Regions from separate parts of the Erwinia sorbitola genome, predicted to be linked through region 3. Evidence: predicted binding sites of a transcription regulator. Region 3 holds the regulator's gene; each other region holds the start of a gene.
The links. Region 3 encodes CRP, which controls carbon source genes, mostly activating them, when cyclic AMP is high. Its sites were predicted from a motif close to ATGTGANNNNNNTCACAT; they were not measured.
Positions count from the first base shown of each region.

Region 1: pth (aminoacyl-tRNA hydrolase) is a predicted target of CRP. The motif match lies at 2,204-2,221, and genes of this name have one in related genera.
Region 2: GN242_RS09445 (arabinose ABC transporter substrate-binding protein) is a predicted target of CRP. The motif match lies at 6,023-6,040, and genes of this name have one in related genera.
Region 4: cdd (cytidine deaminase) is a predicted target of CRP. The motif match lies at 3,069-3,086, and genes of this name have one in related genera.

Region 1 is NZ_CP046509.1:1,944,113-1,951,990, forward strand. It holds gene GN242_RS08700 (SulP family inorganic anion transporter) at 1-668, shown strand, start outside; gene GN242_RS08705 (EAL domain-containing protein) at 806-1,486, shown strand; gene pth (aminoacyl-tRNA hydrolase) at 1,536-2,123, opposite strand; gene ychH (stress-induced protein YchH) at 2,396-2,683, shown strand; gene GN242_RS08720 (GGDEF domain-containing protein) at 2,716-3,912, opposite strand; gene GN242_RS08725 (MFS transporter) at 4,002-5,471, opposite strand; gene GN242_RS08730 (LysR family transcriptional regulator) at 5,573-6,475, shown strand; gene prs (ribose-phosphate diphosphokinase) at 6,573-7,520, opposite strand; gene ispE (4-(cytidine 5'-diphospho)-2-C-methyl-D-erythritol kinase) at 7,776-7,878, opposite strand, start outside.
Region 2 is NZ_CP046509.1:2,100,402-2,108,279, reverse strand. It holds gene GN242_RS09465 (oxidoreductase) at 1-1,036, opposite strand, end outside; gene araC (arabinose operon transcriptional regulator AraC) at 1,109-2,029, opposite strand; gene araH (L-arabinose ABC transporter permease AraH) at 2,041-3,021, opposite strand; gene araG (L-arabinose ABC transporter ATP-binding protein AraG) at 3,042-4,565, opposite strand; gene GN242_RS09445 (arabinose ABC transporter substrate-binding protein) at 4,807-5,790, opposite strand; gene GN242_RS09440 (ribulokinase) at 6,163-7,848, shown strand; gene araA (L-arabinose isomerase) at 7,860-7,878, shown strand, end outside.
Region 3 is NZ_CP046509.1:378,926-386,803, reverse strand. It holds gene GN242_RS01645 (YheU family protein) at 1-73, shown strand, start outside; gene GN242_RS01640 (phosphoribulokinase) at 149-1,018, shown strand; gene GN242_RS01635 (amidohydrolase) at 1,033-2,208, opposite strand; gene GN242_RS01630 (OsmC family protein) at 2,494-2,901, opposite strand; gene crp (cAMP-activated global transcriptional regulator CRP) at 3,268-3,900, shown strand; gene GN242_RS01620 (YccS/YhfK family putative transporter) at 3,958-6,036, shown strand; gene argD (bifunctional acetylornithine/succinyldiaminopimelate transaminase) at 6,620-7,837, opposite strand.
Region 4 is NZ_CP046509.1:1,551,260-1,559,137, forward strand. It holds gene sanA (outer membrane permeability protein SanA) at 1-141, opposite strand, end outside; gene GN242_RS06905 (NAD-dependent malic enzyme) at 298-1,995, opposite strand; gene cdd (cytidine deaminase) at 2,123-3,013, opposite strand; gene GN242_RS06915 (CidB/LrgB family autolysis modulator) at 3,140-3,832, opposite strand; gene GN242_RS06920 (CidA/LrgA family protein) at 3,825-4,220, opposite strand; gene metG (methionine--tRNA ligase) at 4,293-6,374, opposite strand; gene apbC (iron-sulfur cluster carrier protein ApbC) at 6,499-7,611, shown strand; gene GN242_RS06935 (hypothetical protein) at 7,641-7,878, opposite strand, start outside.

The sequences.
Region 1 (7,878 bases), 1.6 Mb from region 3:
GTTGCGCGATGATCGGCCAGTCGATTATCAATTTTACCTCTGGCGGGCGCGGGCGTATATCTAACCTGGTGGGCGCGGTGCTGCTGATTTTATTTGTCGTCAGCCTGTCGCAATACATCGCGTTGCTGCCGGTGGCGGCGCTGGCCGGAATTATGTTTGTGGTGTGCATTAACACCTTTGAGTGGAGTTCGCTGCGTCGCCTTAAGCGGATGCCGAAAGCCGATGCGGTGGTTATGGTGGCCGTCACGCTGGTGACCATTTTTACCGACCTGGCGATGGCGGTTATCTGTGGAGTTATTATCTCTGCGCTGGTTTTCGCCTGGCAGCATGCGCGCATCACTATCCTGTCGCAGTCAGAGCAGGAGGGTCAGAAGACGTATCGTCTGGAAGGGCCGCTGTTCTTTGGTTCTGCCGCCAGCTTCCAGGAGCTGTTCCACCCGGAACAGGATCCGGACAGCGTGGTGATTGATTTTGCCCGCACCCGGGTGATGGACTCCAGCGGTGTTGAGGCTATCGACAAATTAACGGCGCGCTATCTTGAAGCGGGTAAAACCCTGCGTCTGCGCCACCTCAGTGAGGATTGTGTCAGTTTGCTGCGCCAGGCGGGGCCTTTCTGTAGCCATGAACTGGATGATCCGGATTATAAAGTTGCTAGCAACGATGCCTGAACCATAAAGCTAATGCTGGCCCTGCCGATAATCTAAAAATCGTCTTTTACCGACGGCGAATACAGAATTTACTCCTATAGTTTATCTGTGCGACGATTTTATACACTGGCAGGACGCCCGTTAACTGGCCCGACGGCATGAAAAACGACTTTTTTTGTACTCCTGTTCATACGCTCACCGGTGAGCTGATTGCCATTGATCTGGGTTACCGGCCTCAGCCGGTGGCCGTAAACGGGCCGCCCGGGGCCGTATTACCCCCGTTATTGCCTCAGGATCGGTTGTTAAATCAGCTGCTGATTATTGAAGAGTACGCCGACTACTTTCGTCAGCATGGGCTGATGTGCAGCGTGGCGATTGATTTCCAGCTGGCGCGTGCGGTAACTGAGTCATCATTTATCCAGCAGATCCTCAGCCATCTGCCCTTTGTACGGCTTAAGCTCTCGGAAGATTTTCCTAATCTGCATGACGGTATGGCTAATCCGCTACTGCGTACCCTGATTGAACAGCTGAATATTTTATGGCTGGATGACCTGGGTGCTGGCGATGCCAATCTGAATGCGTTGCAGTCAAATATGTTTGAAGCGGTGAAACTTGATCGCCAGTTTTACCTTGAAAACGTTAATAAACCTTTTTTCACCGTGCTGATTAATCATATCCGTCAGTACACTAACCGGGTGATTGTTGAAGGGGTGGCCGGAGACGGGCACCTTGAGGCGCTGCGTAGTAGCAAAATCTGGGGAGTGCAGGGTTATTTCAGCCCGATGCTGACGCTGGAGAGCCTGGAGCAGGGTAACGACCAGCGCTGTCAAAATCATTAGCATCGCTGTGGCAGTGGTGCCGCAGCGATGAGCAGATAAAGAGCGCGCCTTAGCCCGCCTTGTAACTGTGCAGTCGATTCATGGCTTTCAGCCGATCCTCTTTTAACCATACCTCGGTGCAGCGCACCGCTTCATCTACGGCGTTATCAATCAGTGTCTGTTCCGCAGCCTGCGGTTTACCTAACACAAATCCCACCACTTTATTACGATCCCCCGGATGGCCGATGCCGATGCGCAGGCGGTGGAACTCCTGGTTATTACCCAGCTTGCTGATGATATCTTTAAGGCCGTTATGACCGCCGTGACCGCCACCCAGCTTGAACTTTGCCACTCCTGGCGGCAGGTCAAGCTCATCATGCGCCACTAAAATCTCTTCGGGGGCAATGCGATAGAAGGTCGCCATCGCTGCCACGGCTTTGCCGCTCAGATTCATAAATGTGGTGGGAACCAGCAGGCGCACATCTTCGCCGCCGATATTCAGACGCGCGGTATAACCGTAAAATTTGCTCTCTTCTTTTAACGACTGATTATGGCGTTCAGCCAGCAAGTCAACATACCAGGCACCAGCGTTATGGCGTGTGGCGGCGTATTCAGCGCCAGGATTGGCAAGGCCAACAATCAGTTTAATGCTGCTCACAAGTAGGTTTTCCTGAAGCGTGCGGGATGAAAACGGCTAGTTTACTGAAGCGGCTGCGAGAACTCAAAGATCTGCCGCCATTGTGATGAAAATCACAATAATTGAACAGCGTGATAATACATTTTCTATATAAAAACAGTCTGTTAAAAGTAAAGTTTTGTCAAAGATTAAGCGATAAATGTGATCGGTGACTCATCAGGCTTGTTAAACATTGCCTACACTAGAGGCTTATGGCAAGGAGTCTGCCTTTATTGACAAACTGGAGGTACGCAATGAAACGTAAACATCTACATTTGATGGGTAATACCCTGATGGTACTAGGTTTGGTGGTGATGATCGGCGGGGTGGGGTATTCGGTGCTGAACCAGCTTCCACAGCTCAACTTACCGCAGTTTATGGTGCATGGTGCTATCTTTAGTATTTTCATTGGCGCACTGTTATGGCTGGTGGGCGCGCGCATCAGCGGCCGGGAAAAAATTGCCGACCGTTACTACTGGGTACGCCACTGCGGTGAAAAACGCTGCCGCCATGGTGCCAGCCAGCATCATCTGAATCGTTAGTAAGATTAATATTTATTCTGTTGCACACCCGGTTATGCCGGGTGTGTTGCGTGGGGCTGACTGACAAGCGCTTCTTCCGCTCCCGGGGTGTCCCGCGGGCGAAAAGTTTTCACCTGATTTCTTCCTGCCGCTTTCGCCTGATATAACGCCTCATCTGCTGCGGTCATTAAGCTGTCAATATCTTCACGCTCTGGCTGACAGCTGGCAACGCCGATGCTGACCGTATATTTTACCTTCTCCGGACAAGAATCCTCCACCACCAGGCGAATGCGTTCGGCAATCTGCTCACACTCGGCTTCACCACACATCAATACTGCGGCGAACTCCTCACCTCCCAGACGGGCAAAATAGCTGTTTGCAGGCAGAAGGGCGGTAACCTGCTGGCAAAAATCGGTGAGCACCCGGTCGCCGCTGGCGTGGCCGTACTGGTCGTTTATGGTTTTGAAGTGGTCAAGGTCAAACAGCATCACCGAAACGGGCTGCTGGAGAGAGTTCCAGTTAGCATTCAGCTGGGAATTTTTCTCGAACAGTGCGCGGCGATTCCAGATCCCGGTGAGTGGATCAAGCAGTGAGGCCTGACGATAGATAATCTGCGTCCGCTCATTGACCATCGCCATCATAGTAAAGCTCAGGCCGATCACCACCAGAATAGATTCGAGAATAACGTAAACAGAGAAGGTCGAGCCGCCGATAGCACCATGCAGCGGGCTGGGTATGCCGCCGTCCAGCAGTGCGCGCAGCAGATTAAAGCCCAGGTGGATGCCCAGCAGCAGCTGCGCCGGCCACCACGTTACCGGCAGCAGAGCGCGTGCGCGATGCAGCTCCCGGAGCATCGCCGAGGTATAAATAATGCACAGCAGTGAGCTCATCAGAATGCGCAGCGGCAGGGAGTTATAAAAGGCGGGAGCCAGGCACAGCATCCCCCAGACCACCATACCCACTATCCAGAACCAGCCGCAGCGGGCACCGCGCAGCGCTCGAAATGCGTTCAGTTGCAGACCGTAAGCGCACATGACCAGCAGATTGCCGGCCACAATGGGCATAAATACAAATCCTGAGCTGCGCATGCTGCTCAGGCCTACCGCAACAATGCTTAATACCAGCGAGAGACAGTTAAATCCCAGCACTCGGTTGAACTGCGCGCCACGCCAGGCGAATACCATGATGACGCTGAGAAAAGTCAGCACATACAGTTCGCAGACAAACAGCGTATAAACGTCGAGTACCATTTAGGATTATTCCTGGAAGCAGCCATCCGGGCAAAATATCACTAAAAAATACTCTCCAAAAGGGGAGCTGAACCGTTCCGCGAAAATAATTAATCTTTTGCCGGCAAACCGGACGCCCGTTTCGGGAGCAGACAGCGCCATATAGCGATGGCACACAGCAGCGTGATGGTCATCAGTACCAGCAGTAGCTGTTGAAATGCCTGTTCTGCCAGGGGCAACAGATGGGGGCCGGAGAGGTGATAACTTGCCAGCTGGCGGGCACTTTCTGGTGCTTCACCTTGAGTATTAAGCTGGTTTACCAGCAGCTGACTGAAGAGTGTACTGACGCTGGCCAGCGCCACGCCTTCTCCCGCAACGCGTACCGTACTGAAAATACCTGTCGCCATTCCGGCACGCTGCGGCGGTACTACGCTGACGGATAGATTATCCATTAACCCCCATGGCAGACCGCTGCCGCTGCCAATCATCACCATCGCCAACAGTGTGACTGGCAACGAGCTTTGTGGAGTTACCACACTCAACAGCCCAATTCCGGCGGCGGCCAGCAGCAGGCCTGCACAGCTGATGCTGCCCGGATGAAAGCGCCGCGTCAGGGATACTGCAACTGATGGAACAATCAGCATCGGTAGTGAAATAGCCAGCATTAACAGGCCGGTGGTCAGCGCGTCATAGCCATAAAAACCCATAAAACGTAGCGGCAGTACCACCAGCAACACCACAAAGCAGTAGCAGGTCGCTACCGGCAGCAGCTGTACGCCTACAAAACGGCCATACCTGAACAGGCTGAGGTCGAGCATGGGGTGGGGGCTGCGGCGCTCAATCCAGACGAACAGCAGCGCCGTTACCAGCGATGCGGTGAGTAGTGATGTCGACAGCAGACTACTGCCACTGTCGGCCACTTCGAGCATTCCCCAGGTAAACAGCGTCAGCATGATACTGAAGCTGAAAATCCCCGCCCAGTCCAGCGCCTGAGCATCGGGGTTGCGTGATTCAGGCAGAGTGCGGATACCAATCACTAACGCCAGCACGCCGAACAGTGCGCAGCAGAGAAATACGCTGTGCCATCCTGCTACGGCCATCAGCATACCGGCAATCACCGGCCCCGCAGCGAGGCCCACACCAAAGCTGGTTCCCAGCAGGCTGAATGCACGCGCCCGTTCGCTGCCGTCAAATGCATTTGCCAGCGCCGCGCCTCCTCCGGCCAGCGCAGCGGCGGCGGCAGCTCCCTGTAAGGCGCGCACCACGTCCAGCCATACCACGGAGGGTACCCAGCCGGTCAGCAGCGACAGCAGCGTAAATACGCTCACTCCGCTGATAAACAGGCGTTTACGTCCATAGCGATCCGCCAGGGAGCCAGCTGCCATCAGCAGACTGCCGAAACTGAGCAGGAAGGCGTTGGTGATCCAGCTCAAAGCCAGCGGAGATCCCCCGGGTTGCAGGGCAATGGCCGGGGTAGCGATCACTCCGGCTGAAAAACTCAGGGGCAGCATCAGCGCTGCGCTGCACACCGCGAAGATGCTCCAGCGGCTGCTGTTGGCAGTCAGTGTCAGGGTACTCATGGTTAACTCTCCGCTTCCTTCCAGTAAAAAAGCAGGATAAATTGGCTTTCGTTGGCGATAAACAGGCCATGTGTACGCAGATAAAGGACAAAAAGTCTCGAATGAGTAGCGTAGAGAGTTTAAGCGGGTTAAATGCGTTTGTGAAAGCGGCACAGCTTGGCAGCTTTGTTGCGGCCGCAGATCGGCTTGGCGTATCGGCATCGGCTATCGGTAAAAGCGTGGCGCGGCTGGAGGCCAGCCTCGGCGTCAGCCTCTTGAATCGCAGTACGCGCAGCCTGAGTCTGACCGAAGAGGGCCTGCTATTTTTTGAACGCAGCCAGCGCATTGTGGCAGAGCTGGAAGAGGCAGAAGAGGAGCTTTCGAGGCTGATGGCCGCGCCTCGCGGGCGACTGCGTCTGAGTTTTCCGGCGATTGGTTACCGGCTGCTGCTGCCGCTGCTGCCAGGGTTTACCGCCCGTTACCCGGAGATTGAGCTGGATCTGGATTTTAACGATCGGCTGGTCGATGTGATCGGTGAAGGGTATGACGCAGTGCTGCGCAGCGGCGAATTTGCCGATTCACGGTTGAAAGCGCGCAGGATGGGGGGATTTCGCTTCCGTATCGTGGGCGCAACGGGCTATTTCCGGCAGCATGGTATTCCGCAAACACCCGCCGATCTCGCGCAGCACGCCTGCCTGCTCTATCGTTTTTCCGGAAGTGGCCAGATCCAGCCATGGCAGTTTGACACCAGCCATCAGGCACGTCCGCTCTCCCTGACCGGGCCGCTGGTGTTTAACAATCTGGAAGCGCAGATTTCTGCCGCACGTCGCGGACTTGGGGTGATCTACGTGCCTGATTTTGCCGTAAAGGAGTATCTGGAAAAAGGAGAGTTGCGCAGCGTGCTGGATGAGCAAATCAGTGCGGGAGGGCAATTTTCACTGCTGTGGCCGGGAAACCGGCATCTGTTACCCAAACTACGGGTATTGATCGATTATCTGGCAGAGCATATTGAACTGAGCAAATAAAAAGGGACAGGTATCAGCCTGTCCCTTTTCTGCGGGTTAGCGGGAAAATCATCGATGCCTGGGTGCAGGCAACGATTGTTCTCCAGTCAGGCCCGGATTAGTGCTCAAACATCGCAGAAATAGATTCTTCGTTGCTGATGCGACGGATCGCTTCAGCCAGCATGCCTGACAGGGTCAGGGTACGCACGTTTGGCAGCGCTTTAATTTCTTCCGGCAGTGGAATGGTATCGCACACTACCACCTCATCAATCACCGAGTTACGCAGGTTTTCGACCGCGTTGCCGGAGAAGATAGGGTGAGTAGCGTAGGCAAATACGCGTTTAGCTCCACGTTCTTTCAGCGCTTCCGCTGCTTTACACAGAGTGCCACCGGTATCGATCATATCATCGACCAGCACGCAGTCACGGCCAGCAACATCACCGATGATATGCATCACCTGAGAGACGTTGGCACGCGGGCGGCGCTTGTCGATAATGGCCATATCGGTGTCGTTCAGCAGTTTAGCAATAGCTCGTGCGCGAACTACACCACCAATGTCCGGGGAGACCACAATCGGGTTTACCAGGCCAATTTGCAGCATATCTTCAAGCAGAATCGGGCTACCAAATACGTTATCAACCGGGACGTCAAAGAAGCCCTGAATCTGTTCAGCATGCAGATCCACAGTCAGAACGCGGTCAACACCAACGCTGGAGAGAAAATCGGCAACGACTTTAGCTGTGATCGGCACACGGGCAGAGCGCACACGGCGATCCTGGCGAGCATAGCCAAAGTAAGGGATAACCGCAGTAATACGACCAGCGGAAGCGCGACGCAGGGCGTCAACCATAACAACCAGTTCCATCAGGTTATCATTGGTCGGGGCACAGGTGGACTGGATGATGAAAATATCACCACCGCGTACATTTTCGTTAATTTGTACGCTCACTTCACCATCGCTGAAACGACCGACGGCGGCGTCGCCCAGGCTGGTGTAAAGGCGGTTGGCAATACGTTGTGCTAGTTCCGGGGTGGCGTTACCAGCAAAAAGCTTCATATCAGGCACGAGAAGAACCTCAGGCTTTGCGTCCAGAGAATGAAATACCATAAGTCGCACTGGGCGGTATACGACCTACGTTTTCATACGGGTGTTTTGACCCAGCGATCTTGATGCTACAGCAGGCATTGGCAGCATGTAGTTGCCTCATTCACTTATCGGGTAAGTTTCCGAGACTCCTCCACTTGCCGCTTTGCTACAACACAATAACGCGGGCTAAATCAGAGCAGTAGTGCAGTATCTGGAACAGGTGACACTGTCACATCAACTCAATTGCTCGGAAAGTGTCCGGTGCAGCGGCGAAACGTTAACGCCTCGCGCAACAAACCCCTGCAACTCTTTCGGAGCCAGCTCAAGCACCTGACGC
Region 2 (7,878 bases), 1.7 Mb from region 3:
TTAACGACATCGTCTGACGTTTCTCGGCAGATTGCAGGCCGAGTTCAATCAGCTCCATCACCTGAATGGCTTCTTCCGCCTTCACCGGGTTTTCACCCGTACCGTTTACCGCATCACGGATCGCCGCATAATAAGCCGGGTAGTTGCCGGGGATGGTCAGCAGCGTTTTCTCTACCATCGTATCGCCTTCCGCCAGCGTCAGCACGCCATCACGCATGTCGTAACCCCAGTCAGCCTGTGGAGGGCGTGCACCGGATTTAAGGCTGTCTTCCTGCGGATCAAGACCATATTTTACATAGCTGCCGCGGGTGCCGTGCACCTGATAACGCGCAGACTCTGCGGCCACCAGCATACTGCCGTGCAGCACCACACGGCGCTGAGGATAGATCAGCGTGGCGTGAAAATAGTCGGTAGTCACTGCCCCGGGGCGCAGATCGGCGGTATCAACGTTGATCGCTACCGGGGAACCAAACAGCTGCAATGCCTGATCGATAACATGCGGGCCAAGATCGTACCAGATGCCGCTGCCCGGCCCCTGCTGCTCACGCCAGCGCTGCTGCACCTGCGGACGGAAACGGTCAAAATGCGACTCGAAATAGCGTACTTCACCCAGCGTGCCTTCTGCCAGCAGTGCTTTTACGGTGAGGAAATCACTATCCCAGCGGCGGTTATGGAACACCGACAGCAGCAGACCTTTGGCCTTAGCCAGCGCATCAAGCTCTCGCGCCTGTGACAACGTCACTGTAAAGGGCTTATCCACCACCACATGTTTGCCCGCGTTTAACGCCGCTTTGGCTAACGGGAAGTGAGTATCATTAGGAGTAGGAATAACAATAAGTTGTAGCGTGGGGTCGTCAAACAACGTCTGGGGATCGGACACTACCTGCACTGAAGGCCAGTCAGCGTGCACTTTAGTCGCATCACTGCTGGATATTGCCGCCAGCTCCATTTCTGAAGTGCCGGCAATCAGCGGTGCATGGAAGGTTTTACTGGCAAAGCCGTAGCCAACCAGGCCAACTCGAATCTTGTCACTCATTTTAATCCCTCTCGTGGTTACCCGTTGATTTAAGACGATCAACTCATTAACCACAAGAAAGAATTGGATGAATTACGCCTCGTGGGCACGTCGTGGTACATGCCAGGTTTCCTGAGCCACCAGCGCATCATGGGCATCCAGACTGCGGCGGCGGAAATCGCTGGGGCTGACCCCGGCCCGTTTGCGGAACACGCGCGAGAAGTAAAGCTGATCGTCATACCCCACTTCACGGCCAATGCTGGCGATCGGTTCCTGGGTCGTCTGCAACAGCAGTTTGGCACGGATCACCCGCTGGTCTTCACGCCACCGCAACAGGTTAACCCCCATCTGCTCGCGGAAAAGATGCGCCAGCCGCGACGGCGACAGGCAGACATGTTTTGCCACCTCTTCGATTTTCACTTCAGCCGCCAGATTATTCGTCACGTACTGGCAGGCCTCCACTACGCGCGCATCGCGCACCTGTTGCTGACTGCGCGGGTCTTCCTGCACCGCACGCAGCAGCAGCCTTTCCAGCAGGTTCATTGCCAGCTCTTCAGCAAACGGACGCCCGGAGTTATGGGTATGTTCGATATTCGCGAACAACCGGTCAAACTCACCGCGCAGCGACTCCGGCAGGCGCAGGCGGCCCACGCCCTGCGCCTCATCCTGCCACTCCAGCCAGTCGCTCCAGTAGGCCCGTGGGCGGAAATAAACCCAGCGATGATACCAGCAGTCACTCTCCGGCAGCCGCCCGTAATAGTGTGGGGTTTTTGGCTGAAACAGCAGCAAATCGCCGGGTTCACAATCAAAGGCTGCCTCACCGTCAAATACCCGCCCGCGCCCTTTGATGGTCAGGTTGAGAATGTAGCCTTTCATGCCGTGCGGGCGATCGATAAAGAAATCGAGCGGCCCCGCCGCATTTATTGGCGTCAGTCCCGCCACCAGCCAGGCGCTAAACGGATAGCCGGGAAGCAATGGGTTGGATTGCGCCACCGGCGCCAGACGATGATACATAACGCCTCCTGTCAGACCGCTTTCGCTTTTTGTTTGTAACGGTCGAAAATTACCGCCGCTAACAATATCAGACCACGTACTACGTACTGTGAGAAAGGCGATATATTGAGTAAATTCATCGCATTTTCCACCGTTCCTAGAATCAGTACCCCGGCGATCACATAGGAGATTTTACCGATGCCCCCCTTCAAAGAGACGCCCCCGAGTACACAGGCTGAGATAACAATCAGCTCATAGCCCAGTGAGGTCATCGGCTGGCCGCTGGTCATACGCGATGCCAGAATAATCCCCGCCGCCGCTGATACCAGTCCGGAAAGAATAAAGATAATGATACGGGTACGCACCACCGGAACACCGGCCAGACGCGCCGCCTCTTCATTGCCGCCAATTGCCAGCGTGTTACGACCAAAGGTGGTTTTGTTCAGCAGAAACGCAAACAGCGCCAGAGTTATAATCGTCAGCCATACCGGTGCCGGAATACCCAGCCAGCTGGCGTAACCGAGAGCAAAAAAGCGCTCATCTTCAATGCCGACCGCTTTACCGTCAGAAAAGATATAGGCCAGTCCGCGCACAATCTGCATGGTTGCCAGCGTGGTAATCAACGCATTAATTTTCAGTTTAGCAATGACAAAACCGTTTACCAGGCCGCAGGCAACGCCGAGCAGCAGTCCGGCGGCGACACCGATCCACAGACTTTCGGTCATATTGATCACCACCGCGCAGACCACCCCGGCGCAGGCAATTACTGAGGCTACCGACAGGTCGAAATCGCCGGAGGCCAGGCAGAACAACATCCCACAGGCCACCATGCCGGACATCGACATCGCCAGACCAAGACCTTTCATATTGATCAGTGAGCCAAAGTTCGGCACAAAGACCGTACAGGCAATAAACAGCGCGGCAAATACCACCAGCATCCCGAAATTGTCCCAGATGCGGCTCAGACTGAAGCGCGATGGCGCTGCGGGTGTAACGGATGAGGTCGTTGACATAGGTTTCTCCTGCATATTCTTCAGGCCACGGATGTGGCTGGTTTGGCGGTTTTTGGCATCGCCAGACTCAGCGTCAGCGCTTCCGTGGCGTCGTTATGATCCAGTTCTCCGGCGATTTCACCTTCGCGCATCACCAGAATTCTGTCAGCCAGCCCCATCACTTCCGGCAGGTCGCTGGAGGCGAACAGCACCGCGATCCCCTGATCTGCCAGCGCGTAAATCAGCTGATAAATTTCGTTTTTTGCGCCAACGTCGATTCCACGCGTTGGTTCATCCAGCAGGATCACTTTCATCTCCTCTGACAGCCAGCGACCGAGGATCGCCTTTTGCTGATTGCCACCTGAAAGGTTCATAATCAGCTGATCTGCCGAGGGGGTTTTGATATTCAGTGAACGAATATGTATTCCGGCGTTGCTGGCTTCCCAGCGTTTGTCGATCAGGCAGCCCGCCGTGAGGTTGTTACGTCTGGCGCTGATGTTGATATTGTCGCGTACCGAATGCACCGGGATAATGCCGTCGGCCTTGCGATCTTCCGGGCAGAGCATAATGCCCGCGCGAATCGCTTCAATCGGCTCCCTGATGTTAAGCATTTTGCCATCCAGCCACAGCTCACCGCTGGTCAGCCGCGTGGCACCAAACAATCCTTTCATCAGTTCACTACGACCGGCCCCTACCAGGCCAAACAGCCCGACAATTTCACCTGCACGCACGCTAAATGACACCGGGCTGCGCACGCCTTTAGCATGAACGTTGTTCAGCTGTAGCCTGACTTCACCCTGAACGCGCGGCCGGTAGCCATAGATATCACCAATTTCACGCCCGACCATCGCCTGCACCAGTTCATCGTTTCCGGTGGTGGCCATATCGGTAAAGGTGCGCACGTAACGACCATCTTTAAACACCGTGATGGCATCGCTGAGGGCAAAAATTTCCTCCATACGGTGAGAGACGTAGAGCACCACACGGCCGTCAGCACGCAGCTGGCGTATGACGCGGAACAGCTGGTCTATCTCGCGCGCTGAGAGTGAGCTGGTTGGTTCATCGAAAGCGATAACCTGCGCGTTACGTGTTAACGCCTTGGCGATCTCCACCATCTGCCACTGGCCGAGTGAGAGATATTTCAACGGCATATCCGGGTCAATATCCATACCCAGAGTATTGAGCTGACGCGCAGCCTCAGAGCGCAGGCGCGAGCGGTTCACCAGCCCACCGCGCTGCGGCAGCTGACCTAAAAAGATGTTTTCCGCCACCGACATTTCCGGCACCAGATGTAATTCCTGATAAATAATCGCCACCCCGGCGTTCAGCGCATCGGTGGTGTTCTGGAAATTCACCGGCTGACCCTTGATGCGGATTTCTCCACCGCTGGCCTGATAGCTGCCGCTGAGAATTTTTAACAGCGTCGATTTTCCCGCGCCGTTTTCACCCATCAGGGCGTGCACTTCCCCGGCATAACAGTCAAAACTGATGTCCTGCAACGCTTTCACGCCCGGAAAAGTTTTGCTGATGCCGTGAAAACTGAGATATGGAGGTTGCTGACTCATGATTTCTCCAGGTTTCGGGCGAGGCGTGCCTCGCCCCTACGTACAACCGTTATGTCATTCCGGACGAAGCGTGCCTCGCCCCTACGTACAACCGTTATGTCATTCCGGACGAAGCGTGCCTCGCCCCTGGGTATAACCGTGATGTCATTCCGGACGAAGCGTGCCTCGCCCCTGGGTATAACCGAACACAACATGTGACGATTTCTGTAGGGGTCGGGCATGCCCGACCCGCTGCCAGAGATTACTTCAGACCTTTTTTCGCCAGCTCGGTTTTGAAATTGTCGCGGGTGATCAGCACCACATCGGTAACTTCCGTAAATTTCGCAGGCTCAATATCTTTGGTTACCCAGTCATGCAGCATCTGAATACTGCGATAACCGTGTACATCCGGGCTTGGCAGCAGCGAACCATAGAAACCTGTCGCCTGGCCTTTTGACAGCTCGCTGACCGCATCCACACCATTAATGCCAATACCAATGACGTTTGGTGCTTTAAAGCCCTGACCTTCCGTTGCACGGACACCACCGAGAACGGTGTTGTCGTTCATGCCCACAATCAGCCAGTTTTTCACTTCAGGATGCTGAACCAGCAGGGAGTTACCGGCGTCAAAAGCACCGGGGATATCGTTAGATTTTGTTGGGATCTGATAGATCTGTTTTTCCGGGAATCCGGCGGCTTTCAGTGCATCGATGGAGCCACCGGTACGACGGCGGGCGGTATCAAGCTCGTTAGCAGTAATCGCCATCACGGCCGTGTCTTTTACATCCCAGCCGCGTTTCTGCATCTCTTTGTACAGCTCCTGCCCCTGACGTTCGCCAATTTTAGTGGCGGCCATCATCACCAGCGGCACGGTGTCCATCGGCTTACCTTTGGCAGTAACGAACTGATCGTCTACAGCAATCACTTTCAGACCGTAGCTGCGTGCTTTAGCGACGATCGCTGAACCCAGTTTCGGATCGGGGGTACAGATAACAAACCCTTTCGCTCCACTGGCGGCAAGACTGTCGATGGCATTCAGGGTTTTCTCACCATCCGGCACCGCGATTTTAATCACTTCAAAACCGAGATCCTTACCGGCTTTGTCGGCAAATTTCCATTCAGTCTGGAACCATGGCTCTTCCGGCTGTTTTACCAAAAAACCCAGTTTCATTGACTCCGCCATAGCGGATTGTGACATAACGGCTGCGAGGCCAATCGCGGCCAGCGCTTTAGTGAATTTGTGCATGAGGCTCTCCGGCTCAGTGCCCGCCTTGGGCGGGATTGTGTAAACGGTAACAATCGGCTGTTGAAAAAATTAAAATCAGTTAAACAATACCTTACCTGCACACTAACTTTGGGCCAGCGGCGGTAGTGCGCTAGTTTTACCCGCAAGTAAACTGAAATATGTAGAGCGCTATCACACCCTGAAATTACAGTCGTTTTGTCCATCTTTTCAGCCAATTTAACCGATGAGCAACATTTGAAGCCCATCACAATACCGCCCTCCATGACAGAAAAGTGCATATTTGCAGCCAGCCGCACCTAACCGATTCCCCGCCATGTTTCCAGGATAGAGGAACATTAAAAAAGCCTGTTCTGAATATAACGGAGAACAACTATGCATAAGGGTGCGATTACCCTCGGACTGGATTTCGGCAGTGACTCGGTACGGGCACTGGCGGTGGAGTGCGCCACCGGGCGCGAGCTTCACAAGCAGGTGGTAGCCTATCCGCGCTGGAAGGCTGGCCGCTTCTGTAACCCGGCAAACAACCAGTTTCGTCACCATCCACAAGACTATATCGATGCTCTGGAACAGGCTATTCGTGACGTTGTCACTCAGCTGACGCCAGAGCAGCGGCTTAACGTCGTCGGTATTGGCGTGGACTCCACCGGCTCCACCCCGGCCCCCATCGACCGTGAAGGTCGCGTGCTGGCCCTGCGCCCGGAGTTTGCCGACAATCCGAACGCGATGTTTGTGCTGTGGAAAGATCACACCGCCATTGAAGAAGCTGAAGCCATTACCCGGCTCTGCCACAGCGGTGAGTTTCAGGACTATTCACGCTTTATTGGCGGTATTTACTCCTCCGAGTGGTTCTGGGCCAAGATCCTGCATATCAGCCGTAACGATGCTGCGGTACGTGAAGCTGCCGTCTCCTGGGTGGAGCTGTGCGACTGGGTGCCTGCGCTGTTAAGCGGCACCACCGCCCCGGCTGACCTGAGACGTGGCCGCTGTGCAGCAGGTCATAAATCTCTCTGGCATCCTCTGTGGCAGGGCTTACCTGAGGCGCAGTTCCTGAATGCGCTTGATCCCCTGCTGACGTCCGATCTTGATCATCCGATGTTTACCGACACCTGGACCGCAGATGTGCCAGTGGGTCAGCTCAGTGCGGAGTGGGCTGAACGCCTGGGTCTGCCCGGCAAAGTGACGCTTTCCGGCGGTGCCTTCGACTGCCATATGGGTGCCGTTGGCGCAGGTGCGCAGCCCTATACCTTAGTGAAGGTCATCGGTACCTCGACCTGCGACATTCTGATTGCCGATGCGGATCGCGTGGCCGACCGGGCGATTAAGGGGATATGCGGACAGGTGGACGGCAGTGTGGTGCCGGGAATGATTGGCCTGGAGGCCGGACAGTCAGCCTTTGGTGATATGTACGCCTGGTTTGGCCGTCTGCTGAACTGGCCGCTGGCGCAGGCTGCCCTGCTGCATCCGCAGCTTGAGCCTCAGCTGGAGCAGATACAGCACAGCCTGCTGGAACAGCTGACCGCTGCCTGGGCTGCCGATCCGCAGCTTGATCATCTGCCAGTGGTGCTCGACTGGTTCAACGGCCGGCGTACACCATTTGCCAACCAGCGCCTGAAAGGTGTGATTACCGATCTGAATCTCGGCACCGATGCCCCGACGCTGTTTGGCGGTTTTATTGCCGCCACTGCCTTCGGCGCACGCGCGATTATGGAGTGTTTCGAACAGCAGGATATTCCGGTGCAGCAGATTCTGGCGCTGGGTGGGATTGCGCGTAAATCGCCGACGATTATGCAGGTGTGCTGCGATGTGATGAATCGTCCGCTGGATATTGTCGCCTCCGATGAGTGCTGTGCGCTGGGTGCGGCAATCTTTGCCGCCGTGGCGGCCGGGGTCTACGACGATATTCCGTCAGCCCAGGCGCAAATGGCCAGCCCGCTGGCGCAGACCTTGCAGCCAGATCCTGCCCGCGTCGCCCGCTTCCAGCAGCTTTATCAGCGTTATCTTCAATGGTGTGAACTGGCGGAACCGCAGTTTGCTCCACAACCTTCATTAGTCAGCTAAGGAACCGTTTTATGACACAGTTAAATACCC
Region 3 (7,878 bases):
CGAAGTGGTGCTGGTGTGGTCTGAACTGCATGAGTCCGTCAACATCATGCCGCGCAGCCAGTTTCGCAATTAAGCATTGATGACTTTGACGGGGAAAACATGTTACCTATGATCCGTCAGTAAGATCTCTCTGAGGGAGTAGTGCGTTATGTCAGCCAAACATCCGGTTATCGCCGTCACGGGTTCCAGCGGTGCGGGAACCACCACCACCAGCCTGGCCTTCAGGAAGATATTTCAGCAGCTTAATCTGCGCGCCGCTGAGGTCGAAGGGGACAGTTTCCACCGTTTTACCCGTCCGGAAATGGATATGGCGATCCGCAAAGCGCGCGATATGGGTAAACACGTCAGCTATTTTGGCCCGGAAGCCAATGATTTCGGCCTGCTGGAACAGACGTTCACTGAATATGGCCGCAGCGGCAGCGGTAAGTCGCGTAAGTATCTGCATACCTATGATGAAGCGGTGCCGTGGAATCAGGTACCGGGCACTTTCACACCCTGGCAGCCGCTGCCTGAACCCACCGACGTGCTGTTTTATGAAGGATTGCATGGCGGAGTGATGACACCGCAGCACAATGTGGCCGAAAAAGTCGACCTGCTGGTCGGCGTGGTGCCTATCGTCAACCTGGAGTGGATCCAGAAGCTGGTGCGGGACACCGGTGAACGCGGCCATTCGCGCGAAGCCGTGATGGATTCGGTAGTGCGTTCAATGGAGGACTACATTAACTTTATTACGCCCCAGTTCTCCCGCACTCATATCAACTTCCAGCGCGTACCAACGGTAGATACCTCAAACCCCTTCGCCGCACGCGGCATCCCGTCGCTGGATGAAAGTTTTGTGGTGATCCACTTCCAGGGGCTGGAGGATATCGACTTCCCTTATCTTCTGTCGATGATACAGGGATCGTTTATCTCCCATATTAAAACCCTGGTAGTGCCGGGTGGGAAAATGGGGCTGGCAATGGAGCTGATTATGGGGCCGCTGGTCAAGCGTCTGATCGAAGGTAAGAAAATCGGCTGACCCGGCCCCGGCCATTACGCCTTGATCAGCAGTCGATGAATCAGTGCAGTATGCAGACTGACCCCTATTTTCAGAACATCTTCGTCAAGACGGAAATGGGGGTTATGCAGTCCCCAGCAGGTGCCTTTTTGTTTATTACCCGAGCCAACCCACAGGAAACAGCCCGGCACCACCTGCTGATAGGCCGAGAAGTCTTCGCAGCCAAACATCGGGCTATGCATGCTCTGCAACGCCTCTTTTCCCAGCGCCGCCTTCACACTCTCCTCAGCGATGCGGCAGGCGTCCGGGTGATTGACCCCCATGGTGTAACCCGGCGTCCATTTGAGCACATAGCTGGCACCTACGGCCTGCGTCATACCATCCAGCAGTTGAGATACCATCTGCGGAATGCAGGTACGGTTATGCTGACTCAGGGTACGCAGCGTACCGCGCAGGTGCGCCTTATCAGGGATCACGTTATAGCCTCCCTCAGCCATAAAACTCGCGACACTCAGCACTGCGCCATCGTTGGCATCCAGCCGGCGCGACACAATCTGCTGTAACGCCTGCACCACCCCAGCCCCCAGCACCAGCGGGTCGGTACTGTCCTGCGGCATCGCAGCATGAGAACCTTTGCCCTGGATAATCAGATCGAAGTTATCGCAGGCCGCGCTGAATACCCCCTCTTTTATCGCCACTTTTCCGGTAGGTAATCCTGGAAACACATGTAAACCAAAGATCTGCGCTACCCCATCCAGTACGCCCAGTTTCACCAGCTCGCTGGCCCCTCCGGGCGGCACCTCTTCTGCATGCTGAAAAATAAAGCGCACTTTTCCGTTAATCTTCTCCTGCTGCTGGCACAGCACCCACGCGGCCCCCATCAGCATGGCCGTATGCGAATCGTGCCCACATGCATGCATTACCCCATGGTTATGCGAGGTAAACGCCTCCTGGTTCAACTCTTCAATGGGTAAGGCATCCATATCTGCACGTAAAGCAATACAGCGGTCGCCATGCGGCCCGGCAAGCTCTGCCAGCACGCTATTTGGCGTCGGCCGGGTGAGGGTTAACGGGCCAAACTTTGCCAGTTCAGCGGCAACATAATCTGCCGTTCCCTGCTCATGAAAAGAGAGTTCAGCGTTTGCGTGAATATGACGCCGCCATTGCAGTACCTTTGATGTGACATCGTGAATTAAACTCTCAGTATTCATCAGTGCTCCTTGATTGGTTGCAAGGTTAAGACCACAAACCAGACAACCCGGACGTTCGTTTAACCAGCCCGCAGGCCAGCAAGAAAGAAAGCAAAACAAGGAAAAATATACTGCTGGAGTCATCCACTCGCTGTGGCGTGAAATGCGGGTAGTTACCGTTCCGCATGATGTGCAGAAAATTGGCTATCAAAGGGGACAAATCGAAACAGGGAGGGGAAGATCACGGCAAGCTGCATCAGTTTCGGGCGGCCTGATAAGACCGCCGATTGGATTAAATCATCACTATCAGGTCAGCTCTATCACTTCATAGCTGTGGGTGATCTCCACGCTTTTCCCCAGCATAATCGCCACTGAGCAATATTTCTCTGCGGAGAGATCGACCGCACGTGATACCGCTTTATCGCCCAGAGCCTTGCCGCTGACAATAAAGTGCAGGTTGATATGGGTGAAAATGCGTGGAGCCTCTTCACGGCGTTCTGACGTCAGTTTAACCTCACAGTCGGCGACATCGTTACGGCCTTTCTGCAAAATAGACACCACGTCGATAGCACTACAGCCCCCGGCCGCCATCAGCACCATTTCCATCGGGCTGGGAGCTTTATCCCCTGCATTTCCATCCATCAGAATCTGATGGCCTGAGGAGGATTCTCCCAAAAACGTCATTCCTTCAACCCACTTAACTCGTGCATGCATCGCAAAATCCTCTCATTGAACCAGTGCAGAAAGAGTACGCTGCGCTAACAAAAACGGCAACGCCGCCGTTTTACAACTATGCTGAAGCGAGACAACAGAAGACAGTCTTGTAAAGCTGTGCTACAAACGAGGCTGCAATATTTTACTGGCATGAGAATGCACAGTAAAAACGGGACGACAGCTCGAGCCATGCTCCTAACAGAGGCCCGTACAAATTTCCTATGGGAACGCTTGACTATTTCAACGCCTGGCAGGGATTTAGCCCTGTATATCCAGCCTCCTCGCGCAGCAGTTCGGCGGCAACGCCTCTGTCACTCGTAGATGAAGGGTATATTTAGGCACGATTACAACAGAGGATAACAGCGAATGGTTCTCGGCAAACCGCAAACAGACCCTACTCTCGAATGGTTCCTGTCTCATTGCCATATTCACAAATATCCATCCAAAAGCACTCTGATTCATCAGGGTGAGAAGGCGGAAACCCTCTACTATATCGTTAAAGGATCGGTAGCGGTGTTAATCAAGGATGAAGAAGGCAAAGAGATGATCCTCTCCTACCTCAACCAGGGCGACTTTATTGGCGAACTGGGTCTCTTTGAAGAGGGGCAGGAGCGTAGTGCGTGGGTACGTGCGAAAACAGCCTGTGAAGTGGCTGAAATTTCCTATAAAAAATTCCGTCAGTTGATTCAGGTGAATCCTGACATTCTGATGCGCCTGTCTTCACAGATGGCGCGTCGCCTGCAAGTCACCTCAGAGAAAGTGGGTAACTTAGCTTTCCTTGATGTGACCGGACGCATCGCCCAGACGTTACTGAATCTGGCGAAACAACCGGATGCCATGACTCACCCGGATGGTATGCAGATTAAAATCACCCGTCAGGAGATCGGCCAGATCGTCGGCTGCTCCCGTGAAACCGTAGGTCGTATTCTGAAAATGCTGGAAGATCAGAACCTGATCTCCGCACATGGTAAAACCATCGTTGTTTACGGCACACGTTAACCGGCTCTGAACCCACGGCGCGACCCCCTGTCGCGCCGTTTTTATTTGGTGTGGCTCATGTGGCGGAGAATCATCTATCATCCCGAAGTGAACTATGCACTCAGGCAGACGCTGGTGCTCTGTTTACCTGTGGCGATCGGCTGGATGCTCGGCCATCTGCAAAACGGCCTGCTGTTCTCTTTAGTTCCTGCCTGCTGTAACAATGCTGGTCTTGATACCCCGCACAAGCGTTTCTTTAAACGCCTGATCGTCGGAGGCTGCCTGTTTGCCTTCAGCAGCTTTTTGATTCAATACGCTGGTGCCGAAGGGGTTCCCCTACCGCTGATCCTGCTGGTGATGGCGCTACTGCTTGGCGTCACCGGTGAGATCAGCCCGCTGCACGCACGTCTGCTTCCCGCATCGCTGATTGCCGCTATCTTCACCCTCAGCCTGGCCGGACGCATGCCAATGTGGCAGCCGCCGCTGCTCTATATTCTTGGCACTGTCTGGTACGGCGCTTTTAACTGGTTCTGGTTCAGGCTGTGGAAAGAGCAGCCGATGCGTGAAACACTCAGCCTGCTGTATCGGGAACTTGCCGACTATTGCGAAGCCAAATATAGCCTGCTTACCCGGCTTACCGACCCGCAAACTGCCTTGCCACCGCTGCTGGCGCGCCAGCAAAAAGCCGTCGATCTGATTAATACCTGCTACCAACAGATGCATATGCTTTCGGCCAGCCGCGATAGCCACTACCAGCGTCTGACACGGGCATTTCAGGTGGCGCTTGATTTACAGGAGCATATAGCGGTCAGCCTGCATCAGCCGGAGGAGGTGCAGAAGCTGGTGGAGCAGAGCCACGCCGAGGCGGTGATCCGCTGGAATGCGCAAACCATCGCCGCCCGCCTGCGCGTGCTGGCCGACGACATTCTCTACCACCGTTTTCCAGAGCGTTTCACCATGGAGAAACAGCTTCAGGCACTGGAGAAGATCTCCCGTCAGCATCCGGATAATCCGGTCGGCCACTTCTGCTACTACCACTTCAGCCGCATCGCCCGCGTGCTGCGTACCCAGCGTCCACTGTACCGCCGTGACCTGATGGCCGATCGCCAGCGCCGCCTGCCGCTGCTTCCTGCGTTGAAAAATTACCTGTCGTTAAAATCTTCAGCCCTGCGCACTGCCGCGCGTTATGCGGTGATGCTGGCCTTTGCCAGTTCACTGGCGCTGTTCTTCAACCTGCCAAAACCTTACTGGGTACTGATGACAGTGATGTTTGTCAGCCTCAACGGCTACAGTGCAACCCGGGTACGGATTCAGCACAGGGCTTTGGGAACGCTGGCCGGGCTGGCGATTGCTGCCGTGACTCTCGGCCTGCATGCGCCAGAGTCCTGGATATTACTGGTGATGCTGCTGATCACCCTGGTGAGCTATCTGTTTATCCGCAAGTTTTACGGCTGGGCAACGGTGGGGTTCACCGTCACTGCGGTTTACACATTGCAACTGCTGTCGCTGAACGGAGCCCAGTTCCTGCTGCCCCGATTGATGGATACGATAATGGGCTGCCTGATAGCCTTTGGTGGCATGATCTGGCTGTGGCCGCAGTGGCAGAGCGGTTTGATGCGTCAGAACGCTCACGATGCGCTGGAGGCTTATCAGGAGGCATTGCAGCTGTTATTGGGTAACGAACAGGATGCGGTGAAGCTGGCCTACCAGAGGATGCGGGTGAATCAGGCACACAATGCGCTGTTTAATTCACTACATCAGGCAATGCAGGAACCGGCCTTTAATTCCCGCTATCTGGCAGATATGCAGCTTTGGGTTACGCACAGTCAGTTTATCGTCGAGCATATCAACGCCATGACAATTCTGGCGCGCGAACATACCATGCTGACGCCATCGCTGGCAGAGCGCTATCTGCAATCCTGCGAAATTGCACTTCAGCGCTGTCAGCAGCGTCTGGAGTATGACGGGCCAGATTCAGGCAGTAATGTGCTGGACGCACCGGAGGATTTCCATCAAGGGCCGGTCACCATCCTTGAGCGACACATAAAGCGAATTCTTGGTCATCTTAGTGTGATGCACACCATTTCATCGCTGACGTGGAGCCAGCGCCCGCAACATGGCCAATGGTTGTCACGAAAATTGCGTAAATCGCAATAAATGCGGGTCAGGCATGCCTGACCCCTACGGCAATATGGCAATACGACACCACGCAGAGCCGATGCATCGTCCGGATCAGGCAATATGGCAATACGACACTACGCAGGGGCGAGGCACGCCTCACCCGGGTCAGGCAATATGGCAATACGACACCACGTAGGGGCGAGGCACGCCTCGCCCGGGTCAGGCAATATGGCAACACGACACTACGTAGGGGCGAGGCACGCCTCGCCCGGGTCAGGCAATATGGCAACACGACACCACGCAGGGGCGAGGCACGCCTCGTCCGGGTCAGGCAATATGGCAATACGACACCACGCAGGGGCGAGGCACGCCTCGCCCGGGTCAGGCAATATGGCAATACGACACCACGTAGGGGCGAGGCACGCCTCGCCCGGGTCAGGCAATATGGCAACACGACACTACGTAGGGGCGAGGCACGCCTCGCCCGGGTCAGGCAATATGGCAACACGACACCACGCAGGGGCGAGGCACGCCTCGTCCGGGTCAGGCAATATGGCAATACGACACCACACAGGGGCGAGGCACGCCTCGCCCGGGTCAGGCCGCTCACCCGCAGCCGTTATGCCAATACTTTTTCGACGGCCACAGCAAACCGCGCCATACCCTCGGCAATATCGGTCGGCTCAATCACCAGTGAAGGGGCAAAACGCATCACATCAGTTCCTGCCACCAGCACCATTACACCAGCTTCCGCCGCCGCGTTAAGAAGATCGCGCGCGCGCCCTGCATGCTGTGGTTTTAACGCCGCACCAATCAACAGCCCTTTACCGCGGATATCGCTGAACAGATCGAAACGTGCATCCAGCGCCTCAAGCGCTTCAACAAACAGCTGACGACGTTCCGCCACCCCTTCCAGCACTTCCGGCGTATTAATAATATCGAGCGCCGCTTCAGCGACCGCACAGGCCAGCGGGTTACCGCCATAGGTGGTGCCGTGTACTCCCGGTGCCATCACGGAGGCAATCTCATTGGTGGTCAGCATCGCACTGACCGGGAAACCGCCGCCGAGGGCTTTCGCCGTGGTGAGGATATCCGGCTGTACGCCATAATGTTCATAGGCAAACAGCTTACCGCTGCGCCCCATACCGCTTTGCACTTCATCCAGCACCAGCAGCGCATTATGTTCATCACACAGCTGACGCAGGCCCTGCATAAACTCAGCTGTTGCGGGCAGCACGCCCCCTTCTCCCTGAATCGGCTCAACCACAATGGCGCAGGTGTGATCGTCAATGACTGCTTTTACCGCAGCCAGATCGTTAAACGGCACGTGGATGATATCGGCAGGTTTCGGCCCAAAACCATCGGAATATTTTGGCTGACCGCCAACGGAGACCGTAAACAGCGTGCGGCCATGGAAAGCATTATGGAAGGCAATAATCTTGCTTTTGAACGGGCTGTGGCGTTTGGTGGCGTAGTAACGCGCCAGTTTAAATGCCGCTTCGTTAGCCTCGGCCCCGGAGTTAGCAAAGAACACACGCTCGGCAAAGGTGGCATTAATCAGCTTGGTCGCCAGGCGCAGAGCTGGCTCATTAGTGAAGACATTGCTGGTGTGCCACAGCGTCTCACCCTGAGTTTTCAACGCCTCAACCAGTGCAGGATGACAATGCCCCAGCGCAGTAACGGCAATACCGCCGGAGAAATCAATGTACTCTTTGCCCTGCTGATCCCACACGCGGCTACCTTTACCTTTGACCGGCACAAACTGTGCTGGTGCATAAACAGGCAAAATCACCTCATCGAACGTTGCACGTGTTACCGCTATTTTTTCCGCCGCCATTCACTACCTCGCCATTTAATCTTTTCATTGATGTGAAAATA
Region 4 (7,878 bases), 1.2 Mb from region 3:
AACCTGGCGATGTGGCAGTGCTTTCATATCGTCATAAACGTAGGGGGCAGTTTTCCAGCTCATCCAGCGATCGAGGCCCAGCGCGGTCAGAACCACCAGGGTGATGATGATAATCAGACCATAAATCAGGCGTTTCAACATGCTGAACGTGGCTCGGGTTGGCAGTGGAGAGTGGATTCAAGGCTACTTGAGGCGGGGAGGTGAAGCAAGTCGCACAGCGCCGGATGGGGGTTTTTCAGTCAAAAATCCCCTTCCTGAAGCACGATAACGCCAGGCAGGAAGGGGGATCGGCCGTTCTCAGATAGATGTACGACGATAATTACGATACTGCGGCAGCCAGAAATTGGCCGCGATGGCTTTTGACAGCACATCTTCTGAGGTCACAACCGCGACGCCAGACAGCTGTGCCGCTTTACCTACCGCCATGGCGATCAGTTTGGATACGCCCTGAATATCCTGCACTTCAGGCAGTACCGGGCCTGCACCATCGTTAACCAGCGGTGAGCAATCAGCCAGCGCCCGGCTGGCAGCCATCAGCATGCTGTCCGTCACGCGGGTAGCGCCAGACGCAATAACGCCAAGGCCAATGCCCGGGAAGATATAGGAGTTATTACACTGGGCAATAGGGTAGGTTTTATCTTTCCAGGTCACCGGAGAGAACGGGCTGCCGGTAGCAACCAGTGCGTTACCGTCAGTCCACGCCATAATATCCTGCGGAGTTGCTTCCACGCGTGAAGTTGGGTTTGACAGCGGCATGATGATTGGGCGGGCACAATGTTTATGCATTTCACGCACGATCTCTTCGCTGAACAGACCCGGCTGGCCGGATACACCAATCATAATATTTGGCTGGACATTACGCACTACATCCAGCAGTGACAGTGAGTCGCTGCTGCTGTCCCAGCTGGTCAGACTCTCACTTTTCTGCACCAGTTTGCTCTGGAAGTTCAGCAGGTTTGGCAGCTTATCGGTCAGCAGGCCGAAGCGGTCAACCATAAACACGCGGCCACGGGCTTCTTCATCGCTGAGACCTTCTGATTTCATCTGCGCAATTATCTGCTCGGCGATACCGCAGCCAGCGGAGCCGGCACCGAGGAATACCACTTTCTGTTCACACAGCTTGCTGCCTGCCGCGCGACTGGCAGCAATCAGCGTACCCAGCGTTACCGCCGCAGTGCCCTGAATATCATCGTTAAAGCAGCAAACTTCATCGCGGTAGCGCTCCAGCAATGGCATCGCATTTTTCTGGGCAAAATCCTCAAACTGCAACAGCACATTTGGCCAGCGACTCTTCACCGCGTGGATAAAATCATTCACGAAGCTGTTGTACTCTTCGCCGGTTATGCGCGGATGACGCCAGCCCATATAGAGCGGGTCATTTAGCAACTGCTGGTTATTGGTACCAACATCCAGCACTACCGGCAGGGTATAGGCCGGGCTGATACCGCCGCAGGCGGTGTAGAGCGACAGTTTACCAATGGGGATCCCCATACCGCCGATGCCCTGGTCGCCCAGGCCAAGAATACGCTCACCGTCGGTGACCACGATCACCTTTACATTCTGCTTGGTGGCGTTCTGCAACATATCTTCGATGTTGGCGCGATTAGGGTAAGAGATAAACAGGCCGCGAGCGCGACGATAGATCTCAGAGAAGTGCTCACAGGCGGCACCCACCGTTGGGGTGTAGATAATCGGCATCATCTCTTCCAGATGATTGTCGAGCAGCCGATAGAACAGGGTTTCGTTGGTGTCCTGAATATTGCGCAGATAGACGTGTTTATCGTTATTGTTTTTGAAGTCCTGGAACTGTCGCCACGCGCGTGTTGCCTGCTCTTCAATAGTTTCGACAGTTTCAGGCAACAGGCCATTCAGATTGAAGTCGTTACGTTCTTCAATGGAGAAGGCACTACCTTTATTCAGAAGGGGGAATTCCAGCAAAATCGGGCCAGCATAAGGGATGTAAAGCGGTCGTTTACTTTCGTATTCGAGTTCCATGCAATTCATACTCTATTTTAGGAGCGGGGGTCGTGGGGCCAATCCTAAAATAATTCATCTGAAAGTACAGCTTTTGTTAACACGCAATAACAAAAGCTGCGATCTTTCTCTAACTACAAAGACTTTGTTACGCTTTAATCAGAGAAACCGTGGTGAAACGGTTACATCCAAGGGCTGCCAGCGTGGCTGAGGTGGCACTTTGCTGACTCAGCGTGGCATCCGGAGCTTCGGCCAGCACGGCGCGCTGGATATCATTCAGGCTGAATCCACTAAGACTGAGCAGATTCAGTGCGCCCTGAAGCGGAGGCAGGCTCGGATTAAATGCGGCGTTTTCCGCATAGCGCCCGGCAAAAATAGCCCCCTGGGTAGTTTGCAGCGCTACGCCACTCCACGCTTTACTGTAGGGGGCGTGGCTGTGGCTGGCAGCGGCGATGGCGGCCTGCTCCAGCGCATCGCCGGAGAGGGTGAAACCGTGATCGATATCGTCCATCAGCAGGGTGCTGATCGCCAGATCGCGTGGCCCGAAAGAGTCCGGCAGATAATCACCGAGCGTGGCCGCTGTACGGCCTGGCAGCTCAATGGTTAACTCGCTGCCGCTGTTCAGCTCATTCATAAACTGTCGGCAGTGGCCGCATGGCGTGTAGTTAACGGTGATGCATTCCAGTGCCTGCTCGCCCCGGAGCCAGGCATGGGTGACCGCGCTCTGTTCCGCGTGGACAGTCTGCTGCATCGTGGTACCGGTAAACTCCATATTGGCACCAAACCACAGCGTTCCGCTTTTGCCGCGGGCGATGGCGCCCACTTTAAAATCAGACAGGGGCGCGACAGCACAGGCCGCCGCCAGCGGCAGCAGAGCAAATGCCAGCTCGCTGTCAGTCAATCCGCAATGTTTTTTTATTTTGCTGGCCTGTGGTGCCGTAATAAATCCGGCGAAATCGTCAGCGGCCAAAATCGGCTGAATGGCGCTCTGTAACAGGGTGGGCAGCGTGGCAAATGCCAGTGAATAACGTGGGTGCATGATGGAGCCTCTTTCGCTTGATACAACCCATGTTAGTGGGCCGGCAGCCAGTTATATGTGATCTAAATCTCGCTATCAATGTAATAAATGAAATTGATTAGCAAAATGCGAGACTTATCGCAACTTTTAACCCCAGAGAGCCATCAGTAATGGAAATATAAAGGGTGCCATTAACGAGGTGATAATCCCGCACAGCACCAGCGCCAGCGAGCTGAACGCGCCTTCCTGATAATCGACCTCAGCAGCGCGGGCAGTACCGAGGGCATGTGATGCGTTACCAATTGCCAGCCCGCGGGCAGATTTACTGCGTACGCGCAGCAGGTTGAGCAGCATATGCCCGAATACGGCACCCAGTACACCTGCCAGCAGTACACAGATGGCGCTGATGGCCGGGATGCCGCCAAGCGTACCGGATATGGCCATCGCTATCGGCGTGGTGACTGACTTTGGCAGCAAAGTGGCGGCAATTTCCGGCGTGGCACCCAGCCATAGCGCAATAGCGGTACCGGAAATCATCGCCGTGATGCTCCCGATAAAACAGACGCTGATTATCGACTTCCAGCGCGAGCGAATCTGGTGAAGCTGCTCATACAGCGGCACGGCCAGCGCCACCACCGCCGGTTGCAGCAGTTCATTAAGCAGGGCGCTGCCCTGGAAGTAGCGGGCGTAGGGCATTTGCAGCAGCAGCAGTATGGGAATGATCACCACGATGGCAATCAGCAGCGGGTTGAAAATCGACAGTTTAACTTTCGTCGCCAGCCAGCGTGCGGCAAGGAATACCAGCACGGTAAGCGGCAGTGACCACCAGATATCACTCATCTTCAACTCCAGTGCGGCGGTTATGGCGGTTATTAAGGTGTTGCGACAGCAGCCCGATAGTGACCAGAACAATCAGGGTACTGACCACGCAGGAGATGACAATCGGCCCAAACTGAGCGGTGAGAATATCCACATCGTTCATCACGCCTACGCTTATCGGCACAAACAGCAGCGCCATATAACGGATCAGCACACTACAGCCCGGTTTAACCCAGTCAACGGGCATGATGCGTAATGAGAGCAGGAGAAACAGTGCCAGCATTCCCAGGATACTGCCGGGAATGGAGACAGGAAGAAGGGCAGACACGCCGCGCCCGGCATAGAGACAGAGATAAATAATGACGAAGGCACGAAGGTATTGCCAGACAATGAGGAGAGCGTTGCGCATGGATAGATCCCATAAAACGTAGGGGCGGGGGAGTCCCCGCCCGGGTCAGAGATGTCTGACCCCTACGCGAGTTTACTTAACCTGCTGGCCCGGCTGCGCACCGCTATCCGGACTAAGCAGGAAGATATCTTTCCCACCAGGGCCTGCCGCCATCACCATGCCTTCTGAAATACCAAAACGCATTTTACGTGGGGCAAGGTTTGCCACCATTACCGTCAGGCGGCCTACCAGCACCGCCGGATCGGCGTAGGCTGCACGGATGCCTGAGAACACCTGACGTTTTTCACCACCAAGATCGAGCGAAAGACGCAGCAGCTTGTCGGAACCCTCAACAAACTCCGCATTTTCGATCAGCGCAATACGCATATCGATTTTGGCGAAATCGTCAAAACTGATGGTGTCCTGAATCGGATCGTCAGCCAGTGGGCCAGTAGCGGGCGCTTTCGCCGCCGCCGCATCTTCTTTCGAAGCTTCAATCAGGCCGTTAACTTTATCCATCTCAATTCGACCATATAGTGCTTTAAATGGCGAAATACTGTGGTTAAGCAGCGGCTGCTGAATGCCATCCCAGCTCAGTTCCTGATTGAGGAAGGCTTCAGTACGGGCGGTCAGCGACGGCAGTACCGGCTTCAGCCAGGTCATCAGTACGCGGAACATATTGATACCCATTGAGCAGATGGCCTGCAGCTCGGCGTCACGGCCTTCCTGCTTCGCCACCACCCACGGTGCCTGCTCGTCAACATAGCGGTTGGCGACGTCGGCCAGTGCCATAATCTCGCGCACCGCACGGCTGAACTCACGGCTTGCCCAGGCTTCACCAATGCTGGCAGATGCATCAGTAAAGGTCTTATACAGCGCCGGGTCTGCCAGTTCAGCAGAAAGCTGACCGTTAAAGCGTTTAGTGATAAAACCAGCGTTACGCGAGGCCAGGTTAACCACTTTATTAACGATGTCGGCATTAACACGCTGCACGAAATCTTCCAGATTCAGGTCGATATCGTCGATACGCGAAGAGAGTTTCGCCGCGTAGTAGTAACGCAGGCTGTCGGCGTCCAGATGTTGCAGCCAGGTGCTGGCCTTGATAAAGGTGCCGCGCGACTTAGACATTTTCGCACCGTTAACCGTGACATAACCATGTACAAACAGGTTAGTTGGCTTACGGAAGTTGCTGCCTTCCAGCATCGCCGGCCAGAACAGGCTGTGGAAGTAGACAATATCTTTGCCGATAAAGTGATAAAGATCGGCATCGGAATCTTTCTGCCAGAAGGCGTCAAAGTCGATATCACCACGTTTGTCGCACAGGTTCTTAAACGAGCCCATATAGCCGATTGGTGCATCCAGCCAGACGTAGAAATATTTACCCGGGGCACCAGGAATTTCAAAGCCGAAATATGGTGCATCGCGTGAGATATCCCACTGCTGCAAGCCGGATTCGAACCACTCTTGCATTTTGTTCGCCACCTGCTCCTGCAGCGCACCTGAGCGCGTCCAGGCCTGCAACATGGCGCTGAATTCCGGCAGATCAAAGAAGAAGTGCTCGGAATCACGCATGACAGGCGTAGCGCCAGAGACCACTGACTTAGGATTAATCAGTTCAGTTGGGCTGTAAGTAGCTGAACAGACTTCGCAGTTATCGCCATACTGATCCGGTGCCTTACATTTCGGGCAGGTGCCTTTAACGAAGCGATCGGGCAGGAACATGCCTTTTTCCGGGTCGTAAAGCTGAGAGATAGTGCGGTTCTTGATAAAACCGTTCTCTTTCAGACGGGTATAGATCAGCTCCGACAGCTCGCGGTTCTCTTCGCTGTGCGTCGAGTGATAGTTGTCATAGCTGATATCAAAACCGGCAAAATCGGTCTGATGTTCCTGACTCATATCAGCAATCATCTGCTCCGGCGCGATGCCCATCTGCTGTGCTTTCAGCATGATCGGGGTGCCGTGTGCGTCATCGGCACAGATGAAGTAAACCTGGTTGCCGCGCATTCGTTGGTAACGAACCCAAATATCTGCCTGGATATGCTCGAGCATGTGGCCGAGATGAATGGAACCGTTAGCGTACGGCAGTGCGCACGTTACCAAAATTTTTTTTGCGACTTGAGTCATAGCGAGACTTAGCTCATACCTGTTAAAAAAGGGCTTTAGATGGTAACCGATTGGCTGACCCTGCGTAAACAAGGGGTTCAACTCACAGTGGTTTTTCCCCACCAGCTGAGTCAGCCATGAGCAGATCTGATATGCTTATTGCATCGATCCAGAAGCACAGTATCAAGGAAACCAGATGAATTCACAATCCCAGGGAGCACACTCCCCTGAAGCGCTGCGCGCTATCGTCATGGGCGTGCTGACCACCTTTGAACATCCCACACTGCAACACAATCTTACGGCACTGAAGGCGCTGCGCCACTGTGCGTTGCTGGATAATACCCTGCATATCGAACTGACGATGCCGTTTGTCTGGCAGGGGCCGTTTGAGGCGTTAAAAGAGGCGGTGAGTGCTGAACTGCTGCGTCTCACCGGGGCGGTAGCGATCTCCTGGCGTTTAACGCTGAACGTGGCGACGCTGCAACGGGTGAAGAATCGTCCAGGCGTTAACGGCGTGAAGAATATTATTGCCGTCAGCTCGGGCAAGGGCGGGGTGGGCAAATCGACAACGGCGGTGAATCTGGCGCTGGCGCTCGCGGCTGAAGGAGCGAAGGTCGGCCTGCTGGATGCGGATATTTATGGCCCCTCAATCCCCGATATGCTCGGCACCGAGGATCAGCGTCCGACTTCGCCTGATGGTACCCATATGGCGCCGATTATGGCACACGGCCTGGCGACCAACTCCATTGGCTATCTGGTGACCGAAGATAACGCCATGGTGTGGCGCGGGCCGATGGCGAGTAAGGCGCTGATGCAGCTGCTGAACGAGACATTATGGCCGGAGCTGGACTATCTGGTGCTGGATATGCCGCCAGGAACCGGCGATATCCAGCTTACGCTGGCGCAAAACGTGCCGGTTACCGGAGCGGTGGTCGTGACCACGCCGCAGGATATTGCGCTGATTGATGCACGCAAAGGCATTGTGATGTTTGAAAAAGTGAATGTTCCGGTGCTGGGCGTGGTGGAAAATATGAGCATGCATATTTGCAGCCAGTGTGGTCATCATGAAGCTATTTTTGGCACGGGTGGCGCGGAAAAACTGGCGGAGCAGTATCATACTCGCCTGTTGAGCCAGCTGCCGCTGCATATCAGCCTGCGTGAAGATCTGGATAATGGCGAGCCGACGGTTATCCGTCGTCCTGAGAGTGAATTCACCGCGCTTTACCGTCAGCTTGCGACGCAGGTGGCCGCACAGCTGTACTGGCAGGGTGAAGTTATTCCGGAAGATATCGCCTTCCGCGCCGTCTGATTTACCCCGCCGCCATCCGGCGGCGGCCATTACGCCGGTCTGACGTGGCGCTGTTGAAACCCATCCACCATTGAATAGTCGAAATCGATTTTACCGGCGTCAAACAGCTGGTTAATCAACGTGAAGTCATTATCCGGTGTGACGTTACAACGATGATTAAGCAGGATGTCCTGAATGGTAAATGCGCGATCGCCACGGGCGATACGGTTGAGGTATTGCAGCATGTCGTACGCACGCAAACTTACGCCAGCCTGTTCGTGAGGGGGT